Regions from separate parts of the Streptomyces sp. NPDC046122 genome, predicted to be linked through region 2. Evidence: predicted binding sites of a transcription regulator. Region 2 holds the regulator's gene; the other holds the start of a gene.
What was found. Region 2 encodes HspR, which represses chaperone genes until heat shock. Its sites were predicted from a motif close to TTGAGNNNNNNNNNCTCAA; they were not measured.
Positions count from the first base shown of each region.

Region 1: the regulator HspR is predicted to act here: its motif matches at 8,215-8,233, upstream of lon (endopeptidase La).

Region 1 covers NZ_JBWKLQ010000001.1:485,609-496,774, reverse strand. Annotated here, with positions in the region: gene fxsT (FxSxx-COOH system tetratricopeptide repeat protein) at 1-168, shown strand, start outside; gene AC07FK_RS02160 (multifunctional oxoglutarate decarboxylase/oxoglutarate dehydrogenase thiamine pyrophosphate-binding subunit/dihydrolipoyllysine-residue succinyltransferase subunit) at 252-4,091, opposite strand; gene AC07FK_RS02155 (HAMP domain-containing sensor histidine kinase) at 4,356-5,438, opposite strand; gene AC07FK_RS02150 (response regulator transcription factor) at 5,464-6,201, opposite strand; gene AC07FK_RS02145 (spermidine synthase) at 6,274-6,984, opposite strand; gene AC07FK_RS02140 (GNAT family N-acetyltransferase) at 7,337-8,005, opposite strand; gene lon (endopeptidase La) at 8,256-10,658, shown strand; gene AC07FK_RS02130 (SAM-dependent methyltransferase) at 10,904-11,166, shown strand, end outside.
Region 2 covers NZ_JBWKLQ010000004.1:572,127-583,292, reverse strand. Annotated here, with positions in the region: gene AC07FK_RS15835 (FG-GAP-like repeat-containing protein) at 1-285, opposite strand, end outside; gene AC07FK_RS15830 (FG-GAP repeat domain-containing protein) at 500-1,618, opposite strand; gene AC07FK_RS15825 ((Fe-S)-binding protein) at 1,737-4,004, opposite strand; gene AC07FK_RS15820 (sugar transferase) at 4,166-4,657, opposite strand; gene dnaK (molecular chaperone DnaK) at 4,837-6,693, shown strand; gene grpE (nucleotide exchange factor GrpE) at 6,690-7,367, shown strand; gene dnaJ (molecular chaperone DnaJ) at 7,416-8,606, shown strand; gene AC07FK_RS15800 (heat shock protein transcriptional repressor HspR) at 8,608-9,057, shown strand; gene AC07FK_RS15795 (helix-turn-helix transcriptional regulator) at 9,307-10,290, opposite strand; gene AC07FK_RS15790 (hypothetical protein) at 10,445-10,606, shown strand; gene AC07FK_RS15785 (Rieske (2Fe-2S) protein) at 10,603-10,923, shown strand; gene AC07FK_RS15780 (pyridoxamine 5'-phosphate oxidase family protein) at 11,055-11,166, opposite strand, start outside.

The DNA of each region.
Region 1 (11,166 bases), on a different contig from region 2:
GCGCTCGCCGCCGACCTGCGGGCCCTGCGGGAACACGAGGAGGCCGACAAGGTCGAGGCGGACGCCCTGCTGACCCTCACCCGCACGCTGGGCGCCCAGCACCCGCACACCCTGTCCGCCCGCCAGCGGACCCGCCCGTACTGGGACTTCGAGGCGTACCTCGGCTGACCCGGCGCCTTCCCCGTACGCCGGAGGGCCCGGCGCCGCATCGCTGCGGTGCCGGGCCCTCCGGGGCGTACGAGCCGTGCCGGTCAGGCCTCGAAGACCTCGTTGAGCAGCTGCTGCTGCTCGGCCTGGTGGCGCTTGGCCGAGCCGACCGCCGGGGACGAGCCGTGCGGGCGCGAGATGCGCCGCAGCCGCTCGCCGTGCGGGACGTCGGCGCCGACCGCCAGGTCGAGGTGGTCGATCAGGTTGAGCGCGATGAACGGCCACGCGCCCTGGTTCGCCGGCTCCTCCTGCGCCCACAGGTACTTCTCGGCGTTCGGGTACTTCGCGATCTCCTGCTGGAGCTCCTTGCCCGGCAGCGGGTACAGCCGCTCGAGGCGGATGATCGCGGTGTCCGTGACGCCGCGCTTCTGCCGCTCGGCCTCCAGGTCGTAGTAGACCTTGCCCGCGCAGAAGACGACCTTGCGGACGGCCGCCGGGTCCATGGCCGTGTCGCCGATCACCGGGCGGAAGCCGCCGGTGGTGAACTCCTCCGCCTTGGACGCCGCCGCCTTCAGGCGCAGCATCGACTTCGGGGTGAAGACGATGAGCGGCTTGTGGTGCGGGTTGTGGACCTGCCAGCGCAGCAGGTGGAAGTAGTTCGACGGCAGAGTCGGCATCGCGACCGTCATGTTGTCCTGGGCGCACATCTGCAGGAAGCGCTCGGGACGGGCGGACGAGTGGTCCGGGCCCTGGCCCTCGTAACCGTGCGGCAGCAGCAGCGTGACGCCGGACGTCTGGCCCCACTTCTGCTCGGCCGAGGAGATGAACTCGTCGACGACGGTCTGCGCGCCGTTGACGAAGTCACCGAACTGGGCCTCCCACATGACCAGCGACTCGGGCCGGGCGAGCGAGTAGCCGTACTCGAAGCCCATGCACGCGTACTCGGAGAGCAGCGAGTCGTAGACGTTGTAGCGGGCCTGGTCCTCGGAGAGGTACTGCAGCGGGGTGTAGTCCTCGCCGGTGTTCTGGTCGACGAGCACCGCGTGGCGCTGGCCGAACGTACCGCGGCGGGTGTCCTGGCCGGACAGCCGGACCGGGACGCCCTCCATCAGCAGCGAGCCGATGGCGAGGGTCTCGCCCATGCCCCAGTCGATCGTGCCGTCCTCCACCGAGGCCGCGCGCCGCTGCATCTGCGGCATCAGGCGGGGGTGGACGGCGATGCGGTCGGGGATGTTGACCTGGGACTCGGCGATCCGCTTGACGACCTCCTGGGAGACCGCCGTGGCGACGGCCACCGGGAACTCGGCCTGCACCTCGGGGGTGTGGGCCGGAGCCGGGTTCGAGGTGGCCTCGCGGACCTCCGCGAAGACCTTCTCCAACTGGCCCTGGAAGTCCTGGAGCGCCTGCTCCGCCTCTTCCAGCGTGATGTCGCCACGACCGATGAGCGACTCGGTGTAGAGCTTGCGCACCGAGCGCTTCACGTCGATCAGCGTGTACATCTGCGGGTTGGTGAACTGCGGGTTGTCGCCCTCGTTGTGGCCGCGGCGGCGGTAGCAGATGAGGTCGATGACCACGTCCTTGTTGAAGGACTGGCGGAACTCGAAGGCGAGACGCGCGACGCGGACCACGGCCTCCGGGTCGTCGCCGTTCACGTGGAAGATCGGCGCCTCGATCATGCGGGCCACGTCGGTCGCGTACATCGAGGAACGCGAGGACTCCGGGGCGGCGGTGAAGCCGACCTGGTTGTTGATGACGATGTGGACCGTGCCGCCGGTGCGGTAACCCCGCAGCTGCGACATGTTGAGCGTCTCCGCGACGACGCCCTGGCCGGCGAAGGCCGCGTCGCCGTGCAGGGCGATGGGCAGGACGGTGAAGTCCGTGCCGCCCTTGTTGATGACGTCCTGCTTGGCGCGGGCGACACCCTCCAGGACCGGGTCGACCGCCTCCAGGTGCGAGGGGTTGGCGACGAGCGAGACCTTGATCTGCTCGCCGTCCAGGCCGGTGAAGGTGCCCTCGGCGCCCAGGTGGTACTTCACGTCGCCGGAGCCGTGCATCGACTTCGGGTCGAGGTTGCCCTCGAACTCGCGGAAGATCTGGGCGTACGACTTGCCGACGATGTTCGCCAGGACGTTCAGACGGCCGCGGTGGGCCATGCCGATGACGACCTCGTCCAGGCGCGACTCGGCCGCGCTGTCGATGACCGCGTCCAGCAGCGGGATGACGGACTCGCCGCCCTCGAGGGAGAAGCGCTTCTGGCCGACGTACTTCGTCTGCAGGAACGTCTCGAACGCCTCGGCGGCGTTCAGGCGGCGCAGGATGCGCAGCTGCTCCTCGCGCTCCGGCTTGGCGTGCGGGCGCTCCACGCGGTCCTGGATCCACTTGCGCTGCTTCGGGTCCTGGATGTGCATGAACTCGACGCCGACGGTCCGGACGTAACTGTCGCGGAGCACACCGAGGATGTCGCGCAGCTTCATCATCGACTTGCCGGCGAAGCCGCCGACGGCGAACTCGCGCTCCAGGTCCCAGAGCGTCAGGCCGTGCTCGTTGATGTCCAGGTCGGGGTGCTTGCGCTGCTTGTACTCCAGCGGGTCGGTGTCGGCCATGACGTGGCCGCGGACCCGGTAGGAGTGGATCAGCTCGAAGACGCGGGCGGCCTTCGTCACGTCGTCGTCGTGCGAGACGTCGATGTCCTTGAGCCAGCGGACCGGCTCGTACGGGATCCGCAGGGCCTCGAAGATGTCGTCGTAGAAGCCGTTCTCGCCGAGGAGCAGGTTGGCGAGGATCCGCAGGAACTCGCCGGAGGCGGCGCCCTGGATGACCCGGTGGTCGTACGTCGAGGTCAGGGTCATGACCTTGGAGATGCCCAGCTTGTTCAGGGTGTCCTGCGAGGTGCCCTGGAACTCGGCCGGGTAGTCCATCGCGCCGACGCCCATGATGAGGCCCTGTCCGGGCATCAGGCGGGGCACCGAGTGGACGGTGCCGATGCCGCCGGGGTTCGTCAGCGACGCGGTGACGCCGGTGAAGTCGTCCATCGTCAGCTTGTTCGCGCGGGCGCGGCGGACGATGTCCTCGTACGCCTGCCAGAACTCGAAGAAGTTGAGCGTCTCGGCCTTCTTGATGGCCGCGACGACGAGCTGGCGGTCGCCGTTGGGCTTGACCAGGTCGATGGCCAGGCCCAGGTTGACGTGCGGGGGCTTGACCAGCGTCGGCTTGCCGTCCTTCTCCGCGAAGGAGTAGTTCATCGACGGCATGGCCTTGAGGGCCTGCACCATCGCGAACCCGATGAGGTGCGTGAAGGAGACCTTCCCGCCCCGGGCGCGCTTGAGGTGGTTGTTGATGACGATGCGGTTGTCGAACAACAGCTTCACCGGGACAGCGCGCACGGACGTGGCCGTGGGCAGCTCCAGCGAGGCGTTCATGTTCTTCGCCACGGCGGCGGACGGGCCGCGCAGCGTCGCGTACTCGGGACCCTCCGGGGCCTCCTTGGCGGCCTCCGCCTTCGGCGCGGCCTTGGCCTTCGCGCCGGCCTGCTGTGCGGCGGCCGGTGCGGGGGCGGAGGCGGGCTTGGCGGCGGGCGCCGTCGTGGCGGGCGCGGCCTGGGCCGCGGGCTTCGCCGCAGGGGCCGGCTGGGTGGCGGCCGGCTGGGTGGCCGCGGGCGTCGCCGGGGTGGCGGGCGCGGCGGGGGCCTGGGCCGGCTGTGCGGCGGCCCCGGTCACGTCTTCGGCTTCGGGGGTGGCGGTCTTCTCCGCCGCCGGGGTGGATCCGGGCTTGTAGTCGGCGAAGAAGTCCCACCAGGCGCGGTCGACCGAATTCGGGTCCTGGAGGTACTGCTGGTAGATCTCGTCGACGAGCCACTCATTGGGACCGAAGGCAGCGGCAGGGTTCTTCCCTTGCCCGTCTTGGTCGGTCGAGACGCTCGGGCTACTGGGGGACTGAGACGACACGGCGTTAACCGCCCTCTTCCGCTTCGCAAGGTTATGGACAGCGGAAATAAAGGCTACGCCTCCCGGGCCGAGAGGTGCAGGCCGGGCGGGCCTTCCGTCGCGTAAGTCACATCGGAGCGCTGGTTTCGGCGCCTGGAATGGCGGGAAACAAGCGTGGTTCCGGTGTGGTCCGCTGCGGTCCGGGTAGGACGGACCGTGGTTACGGCCCACTTTGGGCCGCACCCCCATGGGATGACACGCAGAACGTGTGCTTCCGGTTCGACCCTACGTCAACGGACGGGTGGTCGGCTTCCCCGGAAGAGTGACCTGGATCCGGCAGCCGCGCGCGGATTCGGCCACACCGATCCGCCCGCCGTGCAGATCCACCGCCCAGCGGGCGATCGCGAGGCCCAGCCCGGTGCCGCCGTCGCTGCCGGGACCGTGCGGCGCCGGCAGGCTGCCCCGGTTGAAACGCTCGAAGACGCGGTGCCACTCGGACTCGGGTATGCCCGGCCCCTCGTCCAGGACCTCCAGGTCCAGGCTCTCCGGCTGCGGGCCCCGCCGGGCCCGCACGGTGACGCGGCCGTGCGGCGGGCTGTGCTTGACCGCGTTGTCGAGCAGATTGGCGACGACCTGGTGCAGCCGTTCGACGTCCGCGTGCGCGGTCAGCTCGGGCGGCGACACGTCCAGGTGCAGATGCACGTCCGTACGCGTATGGCTGCCGGAGCCGGAGGCCAGACCGCGCTGCGAGGCGATCACGTTGACCTCCTTGAGCACGCCCGAGAGGTACGGCCAGACCTCGAAGCGGTGCGCCTTCAGCGGTACGACGCCGTTGTCGAGCCGGGACAGGTCGAGCAGCGTCTCCACCAGCCGCCCGAGGCGCTCGGTCTGCTTCAGCGCCGTACGCATCGTCTCGGGGTCGGCGGCGGAGACCCCGTCCACGACGTTCTCCAGCACCGCTCTCAGCCCCGCGATGGGGGTTCTCAGCTCGTGGGAGACATTGGCGACCAATTCCTTGCGGTGCCGGTCCACGGCCTCCAGATCGTCCGCCATGCGGTTGATCGTGGCCGCCAGGTCGCCCAGCTCGTCACGGCGGCCCGCGCCGCGCACCCGCCGGGTGTAGTCGCCGTGCGCGATGGACTTCGCCACCGTCGTCATCTCGTCCAGCGGGGAGGTCAGGCTGTGCGCCACGAACTGGGTGATCAGCATCGACGCGATCACCGAGAAGACCGTGATGAACCGCAGCTCGGTCTTGGTCCGCAGCGCGACGAGGATGAGCCCGGTGGTGATGAAGACCGAGACGACGACGAGCGTGCCGAGCTTGGTCTTGATCGAGAAGGGACGCAGCCCGTTCCCGCGCCGCGTCATGCCGTCAGCCCGTTCTCCCGCCGCGTCATGCCGGCGGGGTCTCCAGTGCGTAGCCCACTCCGTGGACCGTACGGATCCGCTCCGCGCCGATCTTCCGCCGGAGCGCCTTGATGTGGCTGTCGACGGTCCGGGTGCCCGACGCGTCAGCCCAGTCCCACACCTCGGCGAGCAGCTGCTCGCGCGAGAGCACGGCGCGCGGCGTGTTCGCCAGGCACACCAGCAGGTCGAACTCGGTCGGCGTCAGGTGCACGTCGTCACCCCGCACCCGCACGCGGCGCTGCGCGTGGTCGATCTCCAGCTCACCCAGGCGCAGGATGCCGCTGCGCGGCGTCGAGGCGGCGAGCGTCGCCCGCTCGACGCGGCGCAGCAGGACGTGCACCCGGGCCGCCAGCTCGCGCATGGAGAACGGCTTGGTCATGTAGTCGTCGGCGCCGACCCCGAGCCCGACCAGCATGTCGGTCTCGTCGTCGCGCGCCGTCAGCATCAGAACCGGCACCGGCCGCTGCGCCTGCACGCGGCGGCAGACCTCGAGGCCGTCGAAACCCGGCAGCATGATGTCGAGAACCATCAGGTCGGGCTGCCACGCCTCGGCGGCGTCCACCGCCGCCGGACCGTCGACCGCCGTCTGCACCTGGAAGCCCTCGGCGCGAAGTCGCGCGGCAATGGCGTCGACGATGGTCGCGTCGTCCTCGACGACCAGCACCCGGCGCTGAGCGCCCGGAGTGGCCGCGAGGCCGTTGTGGCTGGTGTGTGTCTGCTCCATTGCCCCGCCCCTGGGAGGTCTCTTCAATCCCACGTGTAGGGCAGCAGCGTAGATGCACCGACTGCGTCCCGGCTACGCAGGGCGAACCCCGAGATGGACCACGTCAGGAACGCCCCGGGCAACTTGGATCTCTTCAGTCCTAACCAAGTTGAATCCGGCATTCCGCAACGCATCCTCGAATGCGGGGGACGGCTGGGCCGACCACACGGCGAGGATTCCGCCAGGTCGCAGCCGCCTCATGCACCCCGCAAGTCCCTGCGGTGAATAGAGATTGGCGTTGTCGTCGGTAACCGTCCAGTCGGGCCCGTTGTCGATGTCGAGGCAGAGCGCGTCGTACGCACTCTGGTCCGTACCAACGCTCCCGATCCGGTTTTCTCTGACGTAATCCACTAGATCGGTGTGAATGATCTCGCATCGCGAATCGGCGAGAGTTTCACCGGAAATCCGCGACAGCGGCCCCTGGCGGTGCCAGTCGATGATCGCCTGCTCCCGCTCGACGACGGCGATCCGCCCCCACCGCTCCTGCGAGGCCGCCCGGGCGAGCGAGAAGCCGACCCCGAGCCCGCCGATGAGGAGGGCGGGCGAGGGGCGGGACGCGGGGAGTGCGGCCAGGGCGGCGTCGACGAGGAGGCGCTCGGAGCGGCCGTCGGACGTGTCCATCAGGAAACACCCGTTGGCGATGATCTCGAAGTGCTCCCCACGCTCCCGCAGAACGACCTCACCGAACGGCCCCTCGCGCCGGTCGAGAGTGGTGGCGTACGGAACGGAAGCCTGGATGGCCATGGCAAAAACCTCCGGGGGCGTGCGGCGCTCTGTTCGGTTGGGGGGTGGGGGGGTGTCATTGACTTCATCCTGGCGTTGCGAGGAGGGCGGCGACAAACGTTTTGAGGGATTGACGGTTGGGCCTGTGGCGGTGGTTGTTTCTGGTGTGGGGGCCGCCTTGGCCGGTCGGAACGCGCATGTGGTGACCGGGAGCGACGCGGATGTGACTGATCGGGCCGGCGAGTTGGGGGCGGGTCGTCGGATTGTGCCCAAACCCCCCAGAAGCAACGGGGAGTTCGATCCGGCGCTGGCGGCGGTCCGGGACCGCCCTCCGCACCCCAGTGGCCGTTTTTCCACCTCGGCCTACCTCGGCCTACCTCCGCGCAGTGGCGTGGGTTACGCCCACCAGCGGGGCGTACACCTGCCAGTTCAGCGACTCGTACAGGCCGCGTCCCTCCGGTGTCGCGCCCAGGATGCCGACCCTCGCGCCCTGTTGGTACGCCGCGCGCTGGAGCGTCCGCATCACCAGTGCGCCCAGTCCCTTCCGGCGGTGCGCGGGGGCCGTCTCCACCTGGTCGACCACGGCCGTCCGGCCGGTCGGCGCCACCTGGCCGCGCGCCGCGAACCCGCCGTCGGGGGCGACGACCAGCAGGCGGGTCACGCCGCCCCGCTCCCAGGATCTGAGCGCATATCCGTCCGGCGGGGTGCATCCGGCCGGCCGGGCCGCCGGGCTCAGGGCTGTCGTCATCAGCCAGCCGGGGCCGTCCGACGCCCACTCCGGGCCGAGCCACGGCGCGACGGTCTCCGGCGGCAGGAACATCTTGAGGCAGACGCCCGGTGCGGCGTACGCCTCGGCCAGTTTGCGGACAGTCCCCTCGTCGGCGTCGGTCAGGACGTGGCGGGTGGAGTGGTGCGGAAGTCCTACGTCGATGGTCAGCCCCCAGGGCTGGGGTACCGGTTCGGCGGTTCCCCGCGACACGACCCAGCCGTCCACCCACGCGCGGATCGCATCGGGCGTCGAAGCGAAGGGGGCGCCGGTCATGCGGACTCCTGTCATGCGGATAGCAGATAGCAGATAGCAGTTAGGTGATGGACGCTCGTGACGGCCATGGGTTCGTAAGGACTGCTGATGCGCTGAGGCTATTACTGGAGTTCTCCGCCGTCCACCCCCGCGATGGCATGCACCCCTGCGCGTTGATCGCCCACAGCGAACGCGCTCCTCCCTCGGGAACATTCGGTCGCGCAGGAGCATTGAGTCGGCATAGCTCAAGTTCACTGCCGAAGGGGAGATCATGGCATCGTCGTCCAACCCGCTCACCCTGCCCGTGCTGCCGCTCGATGACGAGGTCGTGCTGCCGGGAATGGTGGTGCCCCTGGACCTGTCCGACACGGACGTACGCGCCGCGGTGGAGGCCGCGCAGGCCGCTGCCCGTTCCAGTGGCAACAAGCCGCAGGTGCTTCTCGTTCCGCGGATCGACGGCACGTACGCCGCGACCGGCGTCCTGGGCACCGTCGAGCAGGTCGGGCGGCTCTCCGACGGCGACCCCGGCGCCCTGATCCGCGGCCGCAGCCGCGTCCAGATCGGCGCCGGGACCACCGGGCCCGGCGCCGCGCTCTGGGTGGAGGGCACGGGTGTCGACGAGACGGTGCCCGACCCGCTTCCCGGAGCCGTCACCGAGCTGGTGAAGGAGTACAAGGCGCTCGCCACCAGCTGGCTGAAGAAGCGCGGCGCCTGGCAGGTCGTCGACCGCGTCCAGCAGATCGACGGCGTGTCCGCCCTCGCCGACAACTCCGGTTACTCGCCATTCCTCACCACCGCCCAGAAGGTCGAGCTGCTGGAGACCGCCGACCCGGTGGTCCGCCTGCGGCTCGCCGTGAAGTGGCTGAGCGAGCACCTCGCCGAGCAGGACGTCGCCGAGTCCATCGCAAAGGACGTGCAGGAAGGCGTCGACAAGCAGCAGCGGGAGTTCCTGCTGCGCCGTCAGCTCGACGCCGTGCGCAAGGAACTGCGCGAGATCAACGGCAAGGAGGGCGAGGACGAGTCCGACGACTACCGGGCCCGCGTCGAGACCGCCGACCTGCCCGAGAAGGTCCGTGAGGCCGCCCTCAAGGAGGTCGACAAGCTGGAGCGTTCCTCCGACCAGTCGCCCGAGGGATCGTGGATCCGGACCTGGCTGGACACCGTCCTGGAACTCCCCTGGACCGAGCGGACCGAGGACCAGTACGACATCCGGGGCGCCAAGGCGGTTCTGGACGCCGAGCACGCCGGTCTGGAGGACGTGAAGGAGCGCATCACCGAGTACCTCGCGGTGCGCAAGCGCCGGGCCGAGCGCGGCCTCGGTGTGGTCGGCGGGCGTCGGGGCGGCGCGGTGCTGGCCCTGGTCGGGCCGCCCGGCGTCGGCAAGACGTCGCTGGGCGAGTCGGTCGCGCACGCCATGGGACGCAAGTTCGTGCGGGTCGCGCTCGGCGGCGTACGGGACGAGGCGGAGATCCGCGGACACCGCCGTACGTACGTGGGGGCCCTTCCGGGACGGATCGTGCGCGCCATCAAGGAGGCGGGTTCCATGAACCCGGTCGTCCTCCTCGACGAGATCGACAAGGTGGGGTCCGACTTCCGGGGCGACCCGGCGGCAGCGCTGCTCGAAGTGCTCGACCCCGCCCAGAACCACACGTTCCGTGACCACTACCTGGAAGTCGAGCTCGACTTGTCGGATGTGGTGTTCCTCGCGACCGCCAACGTCCTGGAGGCCATTCCCGAGGCGCTGCTCGACCGCATGGAGCTGGTCAGGCTCGACGGCTACACGGAGGACGAGAAGGTCGTCATCGCCCGCGACCACCTGCTGCCGCGCCAGCTGGAGCGTTCGGGTCTGGAGCCGGGCGAGGTGACGCTGGACGAGTCCGCGCTGCGGAAGCTGGCGGGGGAGTACACCCGTGAGGCGGGCGTACGGAACCTGGAGCGCTCGGTGTCGCGCCTCCTGCGCAAGGTGGCGGCCAAGCACGAGCTCGGCGAGCAGGAGCTGCCCTTCATGGTCACGGACGGTGACCTCCGCGCCCTGATCGGCCGGCCCCACCACGTGCCCGAGTCCGCCCAGGACCCGTCGGAGCGCCGCACGGCGGTTCCGGGCGTGGCCACGGGTCTCGCGGTCACGGGTGCGGGTGGTGACGTGCTCTTCGTCGAGGCGTCGCTCGCGGACGAGGAGACGGGCGGCGCGGGGCTCACCCTGACGGGTCAGCTCGGCGACGTCATGAAGGAGTCCGCGCAGATCGCGCTCTCGTTCCTCCGCTCGCACGGCGCGGAGCTGGAGCTTCCGGTCGGTGACCTGAAGGACCGGGGTGTGCACATCCACTTCCCGGCCGGCGCGGTGCCGAAGGACGGTCCGAGCGCGGGCATCACCATGACGACGGCTCTCGCGTCGCTGCTGTCCGGGCGGCTGGTCCGTCCGGACGTGGCGATGACGGGCGAGGTGTCCCTGACCGGGCGCGTTCTGCCGATCGGCGGCCTGAAGCAGAAGCTGCTGGCGGCGCACCGGGCGGGTACGACGACGGTCGTGATCCCGAAGCGCAACGAGGCCGACCTGGACGACGTCCCGGCCGAGATCCTCGACAAGCTGGAGATCCACCCGGTGACGGACGTCCGCCAGGTCCTGGAGATCGCCCTGTCCCCGGCAGAGGTACGGGTGCCGGCGGCGGCGTGACGGACGCAGCCGGTGGCCCGGCCGTTGCAGGCCCCCCGGCCCTCTCGACAGAGGGCGCGGGGGGCCTGCGCGCTCCCCGGGGAGGGCGGGAAATGGTCCCCTTCCGCGCCTGAGAGGGCTCTCCTCGGGGGGCGGCGACGGTCTCCTTCCGCGCGAAAGGGGAGGTAATCGGATACAACGGAGGTAGGACGCGAACAGCGGGGGAGGGCGACAGCCGGGGGCGACAGCGACGGCGAGGTGGCGGCATGCGCGTACCGGAGCGGCTCACGGTGGCCGTCGGCCTTCTCGACGTACGCCCGGACGACCGTGTGCTGGAGATCGGCTGCGGGCGCGGTATCGCGGCGGGGCTGATCCTGGAGAAGCTGCCGGACGGCGAGTACGTGGGCCTCGACCGCTCCGACGTGGCGGTCACGGCCGCCGGCGAGCGCAACGCCGAAGCCGTGTCGGCGGGCCGGGCCTCGTTCCTGCACACGGCCCTGGCGGACGCCGACACCGACATGCTCGGCCG
Region 2 (11,166 bases):
GGCGGAACCGGGGACGCCCGCCGTCTCCTGGGTGATCGTCTGGATCTTCTGCGCGCCGGCGCCGGCGGGGGAGCCGTACAGGACCGAGACGGCGCCCGCGCCGCTGTAGCCCTTGACGGTGGCCCCCGAGGCGGAGACCGCGAGGTCGCGGTAGCCGTCGCCGTTGAAGTCGCCCTGCAGGCCGGAGGGCGCTGCGGCGGCCGCGCTGGCTCCGGCGACGAGCAGACCGCCGGTGAGGGCGGCGGCGGTCGCGACGGCGAGGGTGGTGCGGAGGCTGCTGTGCATGCGGAGTTCTCCTGCGGCATGCCGGGACGCGCGGGGCGCGTCCGGGTCAATGGGGCGCCGATCACCGCGTCGGCCGGGATCCGGCCTCAGGGCACGTGCCGCGCACGTGGTGATCAGCGCACAGGAGACCGCCGAGGGGCGCGGATGGTTGTACGACTGTTGTGACGGGAAATCGGCGGCCGGTGCGACGGGAAATCGGCGGCGGCCGGTCGGCTCAGCGCCGTGCGGCGGCGAAGACCGCCGTGGAGAAGGTGGTGGTCCTCCCGGAGGCCGACGACCGCAGGGTGATGACGTCCGTCGTCTCGCCCCGCTGCGTGCGCACCGCCGTGTCGGGCTTCTTGTCGCCGTCGAAGTCGGCGTGGCGCAGGACGCTGGTGACGGCCGTCTCCTCCCCGGCCGGCAGCTCGCCCGGCCGCGCTTTCACCGCCTTGAAGGTGTACGTGCCGCCGGGCCGCCCGGGTCCGGCCGGGCCGCCGAGCAGCAGCGTCGCGCGCGCGGCGGTGCCGGGCTGGTGCGGGCGGGTGGCGGAGACCAGGTCGTCGTACCCGTCCGCGTCTACGTCGGGCGCGAGGTCGGGGGACAGGAGGACGGGCCCGGCGCCCGGGATCGCGCCACCGGCCGCGCGCGGGGCGCCGGCGCGGCTGAACGGGCCCCGCAGGAAGCTGAGGCGGCCGCCGCTCGCCGTCACGGCCAGGTCCTTGGCGCCGTCGCCGTCGAAGTCGCCGCAGACGGGGTGGTCGGGCCACTCGTTGCCGAAGCGGGCGCGCTCGGGGATGCGGAGCTTGACCGCCTTGCCGGTGAGGCCGCTCTCACCGCCGAAGAGGATCTGGAGCGGTACGGGCGGCCTTCCCGTGCCGTTGAACGGCGGGTCGGTGGTGACCACGAGGTCGGCGTAGCCGTCCTTGTCGAGGTCGCAGGCGGTCTCAGCGTCGAAGGCGGCGGGGAGCACGCCCTCGGTGCGGGCCGCGTTGCGGGCGGGCGTGAGGAGCTGGCGTACGGACGGGTCGACGACGCGCGGGGGCGCGGCGCCGTACACGATGCCGATGCCAGCGTCGTCGCCCAGGCGCTCCTCGGGGCCCTTGACCAGGTCGTTGAGCACGAGGTCGCGGTGTCCGTCGCCGTTGAAGTCCTCGGCGACGCGGCTGCCCCCGCCGTGCGGCACCGGGCGGACGGGCGCGGCGGCCCTGGCCGCCAGCGTGGTCGGGGAGGCGTCGGCCCGGGCCCCGGCCGCCGGGGCGTCGTCGCCGCCGGAGGGTCCGCAGCCCGACAGCAGTACCGCGCAGCTCACCGCCGCCGCTGCGATCGCTCTTCGCACGACCCACCCCGCCCGCATCGCTGGTTTCAGTTGCCACATGATGCTCTTTTTTGACCGCAGAGTTAAGCGGTTGCGTACGAAAGCGGCCGGACCTGCCCCCGAGGCAGATCCGGCCGCTTCGTTCTCCGCGTACGTGCTACTGCGCCGGTTCGGGCTCCGGCGCGTCCTCGGCCGCGGTCTCGTCCTCGGGCTCGGCCGGGGTCTTCACCGAGTCGAGGAGCAGCTGCGCCACGTCCACGACCTGGAGGGACTCCTTCGCCTTGCCGTCGTTCTTCTTGCCGTTCACCGAGTCGGTGAGCATGACGAGGCAGAAGGGGCAGGCGGTGGAGACGATGTCCGGGTTGAGGGACAGCGCCTCGTCCACGCGCTCGGTGTTGATGCGCTTGCCGATGCGCTCCTCCATCCACATGCGCGCGCCGCCGGCGCCGCAGCAGAAGCCGCGCTCCTTGTGGCGGTGCATCTCCTGCTGGCGCAGGCCCGGGACGGCCGACATGATCTCGCGCGGCGGCGTGTAGACCTTGTTGTGACGGCCCAGGTAGCACGGGTCGTGGTACGTGATGAGGCCCTCGACCGGGGTCACCGGGATCAGCTTGCCCTCGTCGATGAGGTGCTGGAGCAGCTGCGTGTGGTGGATGACCTCGAACTCGCCGCCCAGCTGCGGGTACTCGTTCGCGATCGTGTTGAAGCAGTGCGGGCAGGTGGCGACGATCTTCTTCGAGGCCTTGGGCTTCTTGGTGGAGGGCTCGTCCTCGTCCTCGCCGTACGCCATGTTCAGCATCGCCACGTTCTCCTGGCCGAGCTGCTGGAACAGCGGCTCGTTGCCCAGGCGGCGGGCGGAGTCACCGGTGCACTTCTCGTCGCCGCCCATGATCGCGAACTTGACGCCCGCGATGTGCAGCAGCTCGGCGAAGGCCTTCGTGGTCTTCTTCGCCCGGTCCTCCAGGGCGCCGGCGCAGCCGACCCAGTAGAGGTACTCGACCTCGGACAGGTCCTCGATGTCCTTGCCGACGATCGGGACCTCGAAGTCGACTTCCTTCGTCCACTCGACGCGCTGCTTCTTGGCCAGACCCCAGGGGTTGCCCTTCTTCTCCAGGTTCTTGAGCATCGTGCCGGCCTCCGACGGGAAGGCGGACTCGATCATCACCTGGTAGCGGCGCATGTCGACGATGTGGTCGATGTGCTCGATGTCGACCGGGCACTGCTCGACGCAGGCGCCGCACGTGGTGCAGGACCACAGCACGTCCGGGTCGATGACGCCGTTCTCCTCCAGCGTGCCGATCAGCGGACGCTCGGCCTCCGCGAGAGCCGACGCGGGAACGTCCTTCAGCTGCTCCTCGGTGGCCTTCTCGTCGCCCTCCATGGTCTTGCCGCCGCCCGCGAGCAGGTACGGCGCCTTGGCGTGGGCGTGGTCGCGCAGCGACATGATCAGCAGCTTCGGGGACAGCGGCTTGCCGGTGTTCCAGGCGGGGCACTGCGACTGGCAGCGGCCGCACTCGGTGCAGGTGGAGAAGTCGAGGATGCCCTTCCAGCTGAACTGCTCGACCTGGCTGACGCCGAAGACCGCGTCCTCGGCCGGGTCCTCCCAGTCGATCTCCTTGCCGCCGCTGGTCATCGGCTGGAGCGCGCCCAGGGCCGTGGAGCCGTCGTCCTCGCGCTTGAACCAGATGTTCGGGAAGCCGAGGAAGCGGTGCCACGCCACACCCATGTTGGTGTTCAGCGAGACCGTGATCATCCAGATCAGCGACGTGCCGATCTTGATCATCGCGGTGAAGTAGATCAGCGTCTGGAGCGTGGAGACGCTCAGCCCGTCGAAGGCCAGGACGAGCGGGTACGAGACGAAGTACGCGGCGTCGTAGCCGTCCACGTGGTGGATCGCGCCTTCGAGGCCGCGCAGCACCAGGATCGCCAGGCCGATCGTCAGGATGATGTACTCGACGAAGTACGCCTGCCAGGCCTTCGAGCCGGCGAAGCGCGACTTGCGGCCGGCCCGCGAGGGCAGGTTGAGCAGGCGGATCGCCATCAGGACGACGATGCCGACGACCGTCATCAGACCGATGAACTCGATGTACATCTCGAACGGCAGGAAGCCGCCGATGACCGGCAGCACCCAGTCCGCCTGGAAGAGCTGGCCGTACGCCTGGGCGAGGGTCGGCGGCAGCGTCAGGAAGCCGATCGCGACGAACCAGTGCGCGACGCCGACGATGCCCCACCGGTTCATCCGGCTGTGGCCGAGGAACTCCTTGGCGAGGGTGATCGTGCGCTGCTTCGGATTGCCGGTGCGGCTGCCCGCGGGAACGGGCTGGCCCAGCTTGACGAACCGGTAGATCTGCGCGACGGCTCGGGCGATGAGCGCAACGCCGACCACGGTCAGGACCAGCGACACGATGATCGCGGCGAGTTGCATTGGGGGCTCCTCGGGCCTGCGAGGTGAGAAATTCGGGGGGACGGCTGAGCATCTGGGTGGGATTACTAAGCGGTAACTTATTCAGCCCGTGCTGAGCGTACCCATTTATGCCGCCGCACTGTAGTTGGGCCGGCGGTGATCTGTGTCGCGTAAGGCTGCCCTCAGCGCCGGGCGGCGAGGGCGGCGGGCACGGTGCGGGCCAGGACGGCGAGATCGAGGCCGAGCCAGTGCCGCTCGATGTAGTGCATGTCGAGTACGTCCATCTCCTCCCACGGCAGCCCGGAACGCCCGCCGACCTGCCACAGCCCGGTGAGGCCGGGCCGCACCACCAGTCTCGCTCGGGTGGCCGAAGGATGACCGGGCGGCAGTGCGCACGGCCCGACCAGCGACATCTCCCCGCGCAGTACGTGCAGCAGCCGCGGCAGTACGTCCAGCCGGCACCGGCGCAGCAGCCGGCCGGCCGCGGTGCGGGGGTCGGTGCGCAGCGTCAGCATCGCGAAGGGGCGCCCGGCCAGGCCCGCGCGGGTGGTCCGTACGAGCAGCGGGCCCGGCGACGTCGCGGCGGCGGCCGCGGCGGTGAGCAGGAACAGAGGGGCGGCGACGGGCAGCAGGGCGGACGTGACCGCCAGATCGAAGATCCGCTTGGCGAGCATGCGCGTACCATTTCATGGGTTTCAGTATGAAATGCGGCTCTGCCCGGACTGGGCGTGCCGTGCTCATGCCGATAAGGGCCGCATAAGAGTTGAGTCGACCGCACTCAGGTCTGTTGACGCGATGGCATCCGTCATGCATCCTTGAGTCTGTTCCACTCAAGTCAGCTGGAGGAATCGAAATGGCACGTGCGGTCGGCATCGACCTGGGCACCACTAACTCCGTCGTCAGCGTTCTGGAGGGCGGCGAGCCCACCGTCATCACCAACGCCGAAGGCGCCAGGACCACGCCGTCCGTCGTCGCTTTCGCGAAGAACGGTGAGGTGCTGGTAGGCGAGGTTGCCAAGCGCCAGGCGGTCACCAACGTCGACAGGACGATCCGGTCGGTCAAGCGCCACATGGGCACCGACTGGAACATCGAGCTCGACGGCAAGAAGTTCAACCCGCAGCAGATGAGCGCCTTCATCCTGCAGAAGCTCAAGCGCGACGCCGAGGCGTACCTGGGCGAGAAGGTGGCCGACGCGGTCATCACCGTTCCGGCGTACTTCAACGACTCCGAGCGTCAGGCGACGAAGGAGGCCGGCGAGATCGCGGGCCTCAACGTCCTGCGCATCGTCAACGAGCCGACCGCCGCCGCCCTGGCGTACGGCCTCGACAAGGACGACCAGACGATCCTCGTCTTCGACCTCGGTGGCGGCACCTTCGACGTGTCGCTCCTGGAGATCGGCGACGGCGTCGTCGAGGTGAAGGCCACCAACGGTGACAACCACCTCGGTGGTGACGACTGGGACCAGCGCGTCGTCGACTACCTCGTGAAGCAGTTCCACTCCGGCCACGGTGTGGACCTCTCCAAGGACAAGATGGCTCTCCAGCGTCTCCGCGAGGCCGCGGAGAAGGCGAAGATCGAGCTGTCGTCCTCCACCGAGACGTCGATCAACCTCCCCTACATCACCGCGTCGGCCGAGGGCCCGCTGCACCTGGACGAGAAGCTCACGCGCTCGCAGTTCCAGCAGCTGACCGCCGACCTGCTGGAGCGCTGCAAGACGCCGTTCCACAACGTCATCAAGGACGCGGGCATCCAGCTCTCCGAGATCGACCACGTCGTTCTCGTCGGTGGCTCGACCCGTATGCCGGCCGTCGCCGAGCTCGTCAAGGAGCTCACGGGCGGCCAGGACGCCAACAAGGGTGTGAACCCGGACGAGGTCGTCGCCATCGGCGCCTCGCTCCAGGCCGGTGTCCTCAAGGGTGAGGTCAAGGACGTCCTGCTCCTCGACGTCACGCCCCTGTCTCTGGGTATCGAGACCAAGGGCGGCATCATGACGAAGCTCATCGAGCGCAACACGACGATCCCGACCAAGCGCTCCGAGATCTTCACGACGGCCGAGGACAACCAGCCGTCCGTGCAGATCCAGGTCTACCAGGGCGAGCGCGAGATCGCGGCGTACAACAAGAAGCTCGGCATGTTCGAGCTGACGGGCCTGCCGCCGGCCCCGCGCGGCGTCCCGCAGATCGAGGTCGCCTTCGACATCGACGCCAACGGCATCATGCACGTCGCCGCCAAGGACCTCGGCACCGGCAAGGAGCAGAAGATGACCGTCACCGGTGGCTCCTCGCTCCCGAAGGACGAGGTCAACCGGATGCGCGAAGAGGCCGAGAAGTACGCGGACGAGGACCACAAGCGCCGCGAGGCCGCCGAGACGCGCAACCAGGCCGAGCAGCTCGTCTACCAGACGGAGAAGTTCCTCAAGGACAACGAGGACAAGGTCCCGGGCGACGTGAAGACCGAGGTGGAGACCGCCGTCGCCGAGCTGAAGGAAAAGCTCGCCGGTGAGGACACCGCCGAGATCCGCACGGCCACCGAGAAGGTCGCGGCCGTCTCGCAGAAGCTCGGCCAGGCCATGTACGCCAACGCCGAGGGCGCTCAGGCCGCGGGCGGCGACGCTCCCGGCGCCGAGCAGGCCAAGGCGGACGACGACGTGGTCGACGCCGAGATCGTCGACGACGAGAAGGACGCCGGCCGTCAGGGAGGCGCCGCATGACGGAGGAGACTCCGGGCTTCGAGGAGAAGCCCGACGTCCCTTCCGGCGCCACTCCCGAAGACGCCGAACCGAAGGCCGCCGCGCCCGAAACGGCGGGGACCGACTCCGTCGCGGAGTCGGGCCCGGCGGCCCCGGCCGGGGACGTACAGGACGTCGCTCTGACGGCGCAGCTGGACCAGGCCCGCATGGCGCTCAACGAGCGCACCGCGGACCTCCAGCGGCTCCAGGCGGAGTACCAGAACTACCGTCGCCGCGTGGAGCGGGACCGGGTCACGGTCAAGGAGATCGCTGTGGCGAACCTCCTGAGCGAACTCCTCCCGACCCTCGACGACATCGGCCGCGCACGGGAGCACGGCGAGCTGGTGGGCGGGTTCAAGTCGGTGGCCGAATCGCTGGAGACGGTCGCCGCCAAGATGGGCCTGCAGCAGTTCGGCAAGGAGGGCGAGCCCTTCGACCCGACGATCCACGAGGCGCTGATGCACTCGTACGCGCCGGACGTCGACGAGACCACGTGCGTCGCGATCCTCCAGCCCGGATACCGGATCGGCGAGCGGACCATCCGTCCGGCGCGGGTCGCGGTGGCAGAGCCCCAGCCCGGCGCCACGCCCGCCAAGGCGGACGAGCCCGAGGCCAAGGCTCCGGACGAGGAGAGCGGTGGCCCGGACGAGGGCTGACGTGACCAGGAGCAGTACACGGAACAGCAGGAAGGAGGGACGTCGGGGATGAGCACGAAGGACTTCGTCGAGAAGGACTACTACAAGGTTCTCGGCGTCCCGAAGGACGCCACCGAGGCCGAGATCAAGAAGGCGTACCGGAAGCTCGCCCGCGAGTTCCACCCGGACGCCAACAAGGGCGACGCCAAGGCGGAGGACCGCTTCAAGGAGATCTCCGAGGCGAACGACGTCCTCGGTGACCCCAAGCGGCGCAAGGAGTACGACGAAGCGCGTGCTCTGTTCGGGAACGGCGGCTTCAGGCCGGGCCCGGGCGCCGGTGGCGGCACCTTCAACTTCGACCTGGGCGACCTCTTCGGAGGCGCCCAGGGCGGGGCCCAGACCGGCGGCGCCGGCGGGTTCGGCGGCGGCCTCGGGGACGTGTTCGGGGGCCTGTTCAACCGGGGCGCCGACCCGGGCGCGCGTACGGGTACGCAGCCGCGCCGCGGCCAGGACATCGAGTCCGAGGTGACGCTCAGCTTCACCGAGGCGGTCGACGGGGCCACGGTCCCGCTGCGGATGTCCAGCCAGGCGCCCTGCAAGGCGTGTTCCGGCACGGGCGACAAGAACGGCACACCCCGCGTGTGCCCGACCTGCGTCGGTACGGGACAGGTGTCGCGCGGCGGCGGTGGCGGCTTCTCGCTCACCGACCCGTGCGTCGACTGCCGGGGCCGCGGGCTCATCGCCCAGGACCCCTGCGAGGTGTGCAAGGGCAGCGGCCGTGCCAAGTCGTCGCGGACCATGCAGGTCCGGATCCCGGCGGGCGTCTCCGACGGCCAGCGGATCCGGCTGCGCGGCAAGGGCACAGCCGGCGAACGGGGCGGCCCGGCGGGCGACCTGTACGTCGTGGTCCACGTGGACGCCCACCCGGTCTTCGGCCGCAAGGGCGACAACCTCACCGTCACCGTGCCCGTCACCTTCGTGGAGGCGGCGCTCGGCGGCGAGGTGAAGGTCCCCACGCTGGGCGGCCCGCCCGTCACCCTCAAGCTGCCGGCCGGCACGCCGGGCGGCCGCACCATGCGCGCCCGGGGCAAGGGCGCGGTCCGCAAGGACGGCACCCGCGGCGACCTGCTGGTCACCGTGGAGGTCGAGGTGCCCAAGGACCTTGACGACAAGGCCCGCGAGGCGCTGGAGTCCTACCGTGAGGCGACCGCCGGGGAGGACCCGCGGGCGGAGCTGTTCCAGGCCGCGAAGGGAGCATGAGATGGACCCACGCATGCGTCGTAACCCGTACCAGCTGACCGACGAGACGCCTGTGTACGTCATCTCGGTAGCGGCCCAGCTCTCGGGTCTGCACCCGCAGACCCTGCGGCAGTACGACCGTCTCGGCCTGGTCTCTCCCGACCGCACGGCCGGGCGCGGCCGGCGCTACTCGGCCCGCGACATCCAGCTGCTGCGCCAGGTGCAGCAGTTGTCGCAGGACGAGGGCATCAACCTGGCCGGCATCAAGAGGATCATCGAGCTGGAGAACCAGGTGACCGCGCTCCAGCAGCGCGTGGCCGAACTCTCCACGGCGGTGGAGGGCGCGGCGGCCGCGCTTCAGCAGCGCGAGGCCCAGGTCCACGCGTCGTACCGGCGCGACCTCGTCCGGTACGAGGACGTGCAGCAGGCGAGCGCGCTGGTCGTCTGGCGGCCGAAGAGGTCCTCGGAGTAGCTCCGTTCGGCACGCGAAGGCCCGGCATCCCGTGAGCGGGGCGCCGGGCCTTCCGCCGTCCCCGGGCGCTCCGGCGCGCCGCGGAGCCCCGGTCGGCGGTGGGGGAAGAGAGTCGCAGGCATGGGGGAAGGCGCAGACTGTACCGGTGCCTCGTACGGACCTACGTGACCTTCAGGCCAACTTGCGACAGGCTCGGTCCGGCGGAGCCGACGGCTGCGGAGCGGACCGGGGGCACCCGGGGCCGGCCGGTCAGTGGTCCTGGTCCAGGATGCCCGACTGGGCGATGAGGTAGCCGAGTTGGGCGCGGCTTCCGCTGCCGAGGGTGGCGGCGAGCTTGGCGATGTGGGCACGGGCGGTCCGCACGTTCATGCCGAGCCGGCGGGCGATGGCCTCGTCGACGTACCCCTCGACGAGGAGCTTGGCTATCGAGCGCTGGACGCCGGATATTCCGTCGGGCGTGTGGTCGTAGGAGACCCGCTCCTGGAGGGGGACGCCGCGCTGCCAGAACTGCTCGAAGACGGTGGCGAGGTACTCGACCAGGCCGGGGTGGCGCAGCTCCAGGGCGACTTGGCGGTCGTCCCGCGCGGGGATGAAGGCGACCGTACGATCGAAGATCATGAGCCGCTCGATGAGCTGCTCCAGGGTGCGGATCTCGACCTTGCCCTCGGCCATGCGCTCCGCGTACGCGAGCGTGCCCTGGCTGTGCCGGACGGTGTGCTGGTACAGCGTGCGCATGCTGATGCCGCGGTTGATGAGCGCCTGGCCGCGCTCCAGCGCCGCGTTGAGGGCGTGTTCGCTGCGTCCGCCGCCCGGCTGGACGGTGAGCACTTCGGTGTGGCACTCGGCCGTGGCGAGGTCTATGGCCGCATTGATGCGGTTGATCCCCTCCAGCACGGTGATCGCGTGGGTGGTCGGAGGGTCCTGTGCGCTGATGGCCAGGAACGGCTCAAAAGAATCGGTGAGTTCGATGGAGAAGTGCCGCCGCTCGCGGATTTCGCGTTCGATCGGGTGCAGCCGCTGCGCCAGTGCCGCGGACGGCGGAACCGGGCGCAGCCAGTTGGCGTCGTCCGGGTCCGGGTGCAGCAGGGCGAATTCGATGAGGCAGGGGGCCGGTGCCACCTCGGTGCGCGCGATGCGGCCGGTGCGCAGCGCACCGGCGTAGAGGCGCCTTCCCTCGTCACAAAAATCGGTGACAGCATGGGGATGTGCCTGATTTGAGTCACTTGCGGCCATAACTCCACCCCCCAGGGTCCTGAACGTGCAGGAACATGATGCATCGACCCAGTGGTGTTGACGTGGCCGAATAGGCCATGGTCTTGGTGCGGGGAGAGAAGAAACCCTTCAAGTGAGGACGAAGCCGACCATGTACAAGAGAATGCTTCGCTCGGTGCTTGCCACTGCTTTCACAGCCGGGCTGGCCCTCGGCGCTGCGACGACCATGGACCTCGCCTGGGACAGCAAGCCGGCGGGAGGCGGCGTGGTCGGCGCGCAGTCCGAAGCGCCGCCAGACCTCGGCTGGGACGCCGCGCCGGCCAAGTCGGACGTATGACCGTTCCACCGGACGACCGCACCTTCAGGCGCGAAATGGCCACCGCCTACCGCTCGGGCTGGCACTTCATCGATCTGGTCACGGCCATTCCCCACCGTGGCGACTCGCTGATGGTCACCCTGTTCGGCGAGCCGATCCTGGTCGCGCGTGAAGAGGATGAGGACGTCCGTGCCTACCGGTGCCTGCGCAAGCCCCGGGGCGCCCCGCAACCTGTTCGCTGTGCCGTGCGCTACGGCATGGTCTTCGTCAATCTCGACCAGCGTGACCACCAGCTGATCGAGCCCGAAACCAGCACCGCCACCCCCCGCAGCGCCTGACGCGATTCCCCCGTCGTTCCAATCGCCCAGGCGCTCCCCCACACAGCGGCGCCATCGTGGACCTGAACACGATGGCGCCGCTGTGCTGCGTCCGGACCCGCGGGCCCCCGGGCGGCCCGGGCCCCGGCCGGTCAGGCCGTGCTCGGGGCGCGGCCCATCGCGCGCTCCAGCGTGATCTCGATCAGGACGCGGTTCGGGTTCGGCGCCGGCGTGCGCCCGTACCGCTCGGCGTAGCGGCGCACC